Regions from separate parts of the Vibrio stylophorae genome, predicted to be linked through region 3. Evidence: predicted binding sites of a transcription regulator. Region 3 holds the regulator's gene; each other region holds the start of a gene.
The links. The regulator CRP, encoded in region 3, controls carbon source genes, mostly activating them, when cyclic AMP is high. The targets are predictions, from matches to a motif close to TGTGANNNNNNTCACA.

Region 1 (2,208 bases), 220 kb from region 3:
TAGACCAGCTTTTTCAATTTGCGGACGAAGATTGTTATTCACTTCATAACGATGGCGGTGACGCTCGTGAATGGTATCGCTGCCATAAAGTTCACGTGCTTTGGTACCTTTTTCAAGGTGACAAAGTTGTGAGCCTAGACGCATGGTACCACCCAGATCAGATTGCTCTGTGCGCTCTTCCACTTTACCTTCGCTATCCACCCACTCAGTGATCAAACCGACCACTGGGTACTTGGTCTCTTTATTAAATTCAGTTGAGTGTGCACCGGTCATACCCACAACATTACGTGCGTAGTCGATCAATGCCACCTGCATACCCAGACAAATGCCTAGGTATGGAATCTTGTTTTCACGTGCATATTGCGCTGCTTGAATCTTACCTTCAATACCACGGTCGCCAAAGCCACCAGGAACTAAGATTGCATCCAAACCTTCCAATACGCTCACGCCTTTGTTTTCGACGTCTTGTGAATCCACATACTTAATATGGACATTCAAACGATTTTTCAAGCCCGCATGTTTCAATGCTTCGTTTACAGACTTATATGCATCTGGTAGTTCGATGTATTTACCCACCATACCAATGGTCACTTCGCCCGTTGGATTGGCTTCTTCGTAAATCACTTGTTCCCACTCAGATAGGTCAGCTTCTTTTGCAGTGATACCAAAGCGGCTCACCACAAGATCATCCAAACCTTGAGATTTGATCAATTGTGGAATCTTGTAGATTGAATCCACATCTTTCATCGAGATCACAGCTTTCTCTTGCACGTTACAGAACAGTGCAATTTTCTTACGCTCGTTTGCTGGGATCATGCGATCGCTACGACAGATAAGAATGTCAGGCTGGATACCAATTGAAAGCAGCTCTTTTACAGAGTGTTGCGTTGGCTTGGTTTTCACTTCACCCGCAGCCGCAAGGTATGGCACCAAAGTTAGGTGCATAAACATCGCGCGCTCACGGCCTAGCTCAACAGCAAGCTGACGGATCGCTTCCATAAATGGTAGAGATTCGATATCACCTACAGTGCCGCCCACTTCCACGATCGCAATATCATGGCCTTGAGAGCCAGCGATCACGCGATCTTTGATCGCATTGGTGATATGAGGGATCACCTGAATGGTTGCACCAAGGTAGTCACCACGGCGTTCTTTGCGAAGTACATCGGCGTATACGCGGCCAGCAGTGAAGTTGTTACGCTTGGTCATTTTAGTGCGAATAAAACGCTCATAGTGACCAAGGTCAAGGTCAGTTTCAGCGCCATCTTCCGTGACGAACACTTCACCGTGTTGAGTTGGGCTCATAGTGCCCGGGTCAACGTTGATGTAAGGGTCAAGCTTCATCATGGTCACATTCAGACCACGAGCTTCTAAAATCGCTGCCAATGATGCAGCAGCAATACCTTTACCTAGTGAGGATACCACCCCGCCAGTCACAAAAATGTAATTCGTTGTCATGCGTAACCTGAGAATTGGTTTGTAAGAGGGTTTACAGAGTCTTTTACTGGACGGGAAATTAGTATACCAGAGCCCCTATCTTGCGACAACGTGAAAACTATCACAGACGCTCAACTAATTTGTTGTGGTATATCAAATTCACTCAGTCTGTTTGACTTTTTGCCAGTACGCTTCAAGGGTAGCCAAATCACACTGGCTCAGTTCTTTTTTTTCCGCGCGAGCAAAATCCTCAACACCGCGAAAACGTCGCATGAATTTATCATTGGCTTGGCGCAGTGCCATTTCAGGCTTCACACCCACATGACGGGCTAAATTAACCACTGCAAAAAGGAGATCACCCACCTCTTCTTGCACCTTGTGTGGATTGACTTGCGCCGCTTCAACCTCGGCCATCACCTCATCAATCTCTTCGCGAACCTTATCCACGACAGGCGGCAGTTGGTCCCAATCAAAGCCCACTTTGGCACAGCGTTTTTGAATCTTTTCCGCTTGCATCAAGGCAGGAAACTGACGCGGAATATCATCTAATAGATGCACTTGCCCTTTGGCTGCGCGCTCTTTCGCTTTTTCAGCTTCCCAAATCGGCGACACCGCCTCAGCGGAGCTTGGTGACAATGCAGTATTAGCAAAGACATGGGGATGACGACGCGTGAGCTTCTCTGCCAAATTGGTCAGAATATCCGCCATCTCAAAGTGACCTTGTTCTTTGCCCATCTGCGCATAAAAGATCACCTGAAATAGCAAATCCCC
Region 2 (2,208 bases), 1.3 Mb from region 3:
GCCATTGCCAGTGCCATTGCCGAACCGCGCAACTTACAACTGCCGCAAAGCGAGCTGGCACAGGCGTAATTGAAGCCTGATTCACTGATAGAAATATTCATAGATGGCAATATTCACAAATAGCAAAAAGGCGCCAAATGGCGCCTTTTCAGTATCAATCAAGGTTCGCAAATTAACCTTCAATCACTTTCATTAACAACGAGCCGTTATACATGGCTTGTTTAACAAGCGCAGCGCCTGGCATGGTCGCCTCATGGAAAAACTGCGTTTCTTGCAGTTCTAAGTTCTCGGTATATACTGGAATCGATTGAGAATGAATGGCGCTGAGCATCGCGGGATAAAGAATCGATTTCGCAAGATTATATTCACCGCCAAAAAGGATCTTTTCAGGATGAAAGACATTGACCATCATCGCAATCGCACGTCCCAAATGCTGCCCTAAAGACTCAATCAATCGCGTCGCATAAGCATCGCCTTCAACCGCTGCAATACACAAATTACGAATACTAATCGAGCGCTCGCGCAAACTAGTTTCAACGCCAGCAGCTAAATCTTGCTCAATTTGATTGAGCATTGCCGTATGGCTCACCACAGTTTCTAAACAGCCGTGATTGCCACAATGACAAGGCATGCCCTCTTCAACCATTTGAATATGACCAAGTTCGCCAATATTGCCGCGCTCACTGATCAGCACAATATTATCAAGCACAATACCGGCGCCGACACCATAGTGCACAGCAATCAAAATCGAGTTCGCCACACCCTTTGAATTACCAAAGAGCTTTTCTGCAAGCGTCCAAGCCGCGGTATCATTACCAATAAAAACAGGCAAACCTGTACTTTGATGCAGCACATCGCCAAGCGGCATATCTTTGACCCGATAATGCGGCATTTGCACCACAACACCGCGTTTCGGATCCACCAAGCCAGGTAAGCTCACGGCCAAGCTGGTAATTCGGTCAATATCGCGAACGTGCTCGGAAAGAAAACGAGTGACCTCTTGCTCTAAACGCGCGAGCAGTGGCGCTTGCTCTATTTCATCTAGGGTTGTGGAGTCTTCAATTAAAATGCCGCCACCTAGCTCATGCAGCGCCATAGCAATATAGCCACGCCCTAAGCGCAAAGATAAAAACTGCCAACCTTCATTATTGGTCACCAAACCAATCGCAGGACGTCCACGACTGTTGGATTCTTGGTATTGGGTCTCTTTAATCAGGTGCGCATCAATCAATTCACGGGTGATTTTGGTGATACTCGCGGGCGCAAGTTGGCTCAGCTTGGATAACTCGATACGGGAGATAGGGCCATGTGTATCAATTAATTGGTAAATAGCGCCCGAGTTATTTCTTTTAATATGATCAATATGACCGGGATGGGCAAGATACATCCACAGCACCTCTAATGTAGGACGATAAGCGACGAGGTGAATTCTTTTACTTTGCTCACTAATTGTGAAGTGACATGGTGTGATGTCGTGAGTTGGGTCACGAAGCAATTCTCTTTTCTCTTGGTGAACCTGCGAAATCGACAATTTTCAAAGAATTAAAACAAAAGTTTGCTGGGAGAGAGATCTCAGTTCAAATTTTGACCCAAATACAAAAAAACCCAGCTTAAGCTGGGTTTTTAACATCAGAAGTCGTCAATTACTTCTTCAACTCACCAACAGGTAGAACCACACGGCCGTACTCGTTGTTGATCACCTGTGCCATTGCGTAATAAATCGCAGATGCACCACAGATGATACCTTCGAAACCAGCAATGGTACCGATCAAGGTGTTACCGGTGAAATCACGAATCGCAAGTAGCGCGAACAATACTGTCAAGCTACCAAATACAAATTGCTTCACGCGGCAGTAGCGCAGTGAACCAATGAACATGAAACCAGTGAAGATACCCCACATGGTTAGGTACCAACCCATGAAGCCGTGTGGACTTGCTTTTGCAAGACCCATCTCTGGCAGCATCCATACAGAAACAAGTGATAACCAGAAGAAACCGTAAGAGGTAAATGCTGTGGTACCAAAGGTGTTACCTTTACGGTATTCCATGATACCTGCGATAACTTGCGCAAGGCCGCCGTAGAAAATACCCATAGCGATGATCATAGAATCAACCGGGAAAAAGCCCGCGTTGTGAATGTTCAAAAGAACGGTGGTCATACCAAAGCCCATCAAACCGAGTGGGGCTGGGTTGGCGTATTGAGGTGCA
Region 3 (2,208 bases):
GCCTCAACAAACCTGTATATGAAACTATGCTCGGTTACCGCTATCTTTACAGCCCGCGACAGGCCATTGAAATGGTGATTTTGGAAAATTGGGTTTACTACGATAACAGTGCCGATGTAGCCTTTACGCTTTCCTATCGACAAAAGTTCTAATCAATGATTATTCCTTGGCAACAGCTCGACCCAGAGACCCTGCGTAATGTGGTGGAAAGTGTGATTCTGCGAGAAGGCACAGATTATGGTGACAGTGAGTTATCTCTAGATGAAAAAGTCGATTTAGTGCTTGCACAGCTGGCTCATGGCGATGCCGTTCTGGTCTATTCAGAACTTCATGAAAGCGTCGATATTAAATCGAAACAGCACTTTCAGCAGTCGATTTAACGCACGGCATCAGCGTCAAAAAAATGACTAAAAACATAGGCATTTCGCATTTCTCAGTACGTTTTATAAGGTAAATCCATTCGCTTTTTTTCACCTTTTTTTAGCGCTTATAATTTCGGCAAATTTATTTGCTGAGAAGAAAATAAATACTCGTGATCCACTGCACACTTTCACACCGGAAAACCACCTTTCATCCCGATTAAAATCAAGAAATCCCACATAAAAAGCGATAGAATCTGTATCTCGCTCACCCGAGTTTGCAGCCTAACGTCAGAGTCTATATTCTAACCGCGGCAAAATTATTTTTACGCCCAAGCAATATATCGGACATAGTCTTGGCTGTTGGGCTTTTAACGCAGAGGAAGAAAGTTATATGGTTCTCGGTAAACCTCAAACAGACCCAACTCTGGAGTGGTTCCTGTCTCACTGCCACATCCATAAGTACCCATCAAAGAGCACCCTGATTCACGCAGGCGAAAAAGCAGAAACCCTTTACTACATCGTCAAAGGTTCTGTGGCTGTATTGATTAAAGATGAAGAAGGCAAAGAGATGATCTTGTCTTACCTTAACCAAGGTGACTTCATCGGTGAACTTGGTCTTTTTGAAGAAGGTCAAGAGCGTTCAGCTTGGGTTCGTGCGAAATCTCCATGTGAAGTCGCTGAGATCTCCTTTAAGAAGTTCCGCCAGCTGATTCAAGTAAACCCAGACATCCTAATGCGCCTTTCAGCGCAAATGGCACGTCGTCTACAAGTGACCAGCCAAAAAGTGGGTGACTTGGCATTCCTTGACGTGACTGGTCGCATCGCTCAAACCCTATTGAACTTGGCGAAACAACCTGACGCTATGACCCACCCTGACGGCATGCAGATTAAGATCACCCGTCAAGAGATTGGTCAAATTGTCGGCTGTTCACGTGAAACCGTTGGTCGTATTTTGAAGATGCTAGAAGAGCAAAACCTCATCTCAGCACACGGTAAGACCATTGTGGTTTACGGCACTCGCTAGTCGATACCCTTTTGAAAAAACCAGCCGCATGGCTGGTTTTTTTTTATCACAGAATTACGCCTGCAGTAACGCAGTCCACTGGATAAAGTTGTACAGACAACCGAACAACTTGTGCAGGCATTCACAAAAACAAATATTGACCCCGAAACCGATTGCATGACAATAGAACAGACAATAATGTCTATCTCCAACTAGCTAAATAAGCGAATTATCAGCAAGGAATGCGATATGAAAGATGAAACGCTAGCCATTCACCACGGCTACCAAACGGATCCAACCACTAAGGCCGTGGCAACCCCAATTTACCAAACCGTTGCCTATGAATTTGACAACGCACAGCACGGTGCGGACCTCTTTAATCTTGAGGTTCCGGGGAATATTTACACCCGCATTATGAATCCAACCACAGATGTCATTGAGCAGCGTATGGCGGCTCTTGAAGGTGGTGTTGCCGCACTTGCAGTCAGCGCTGGCGCAGCGGCCATTCATTACGCGGTACTCACCCTTGCCAAGCAAGGTGACAACATCGTCGCAACGCCGCAGCTCTATGGTGGCACCTATACCCTCTTTGCGCACATGTTGCCAAGTTTGGGCATTGACGTGCGTTTTGCCGCATCAGATAAACCAGAAGATATTGCGGCGCTGATCGATTCACAAACCAAGGCGGTTTACTGTGAGTCCATCGGTAACCCTGCGGGCAATATCGTTGATATCGCAGCGCTTGCAGAAGTGGCACATGCTCAGGGCGTGCCTTTGATGGTGGATAACACAGTCGCCACGCCTGTGCTGTGTAAGCCTATCGAGCTAGGTGCGGATATTGTG

Region 1: the regulator CRP is predicted to act here: its motif matches at 1,548-1,563, upstream of pyrG (CTP synthase).
Region 2: the regulator CRP is predicted to act here: its motif matches at 1,474-1,489, upstream of mlc (sugar metabolism global transcriptional regulator Mlc).

What each region holds. Positions count from the first base shown of each region.
Region 1 covers NZ_CAKLDI010000001.1:2,414,982-2,417,189, forward strand. Annotated here, with positions in the region: gene pyrG (CTP synthase) at 1-1,458, opposite strand, end outside; gene mazG (nucleoside triphosphate pyrophosphohydrolase) at 1,597-2,208, opposite strand, start outside.
Region 2 covers NZ_CAKLDI010000001.1:1,357,208-1,359,415, reverse strand. Annotated here, with positions in the region: gene bioA (adenosylmethionine--8-amino-7-oxononanoate transaminase) at 1-69, shown strand, start outside; gene mlc (sugar metabolism global transcriptional regulator Mlc) at 173-1,387, opposite strand; gene L9P36_RS06300 (acetate uptake transporter) at 1,644-2,208, opposite strand, start outside.
Region 3 covers NZ_CAKLDI010000001.1:2,634,366-2,636,573, forward strand. Annotated here, with positions in the region: gene L9P36_RS12295 (DUF3187 family protein) at 1-152, shown strand, start outside; gene L9P36_RS12300 (YheU family protein) at 156-380, shown strand; gene crp (cAMP-activated global transcriptional regulator CRP) at 754-1,386, shown strand; gene L9P36_RS12310 (O-acetylhomoserine aminocarboxypropyltransferase/cysteine synthase family protein) at 1,615-2,208, shown strand, end outside.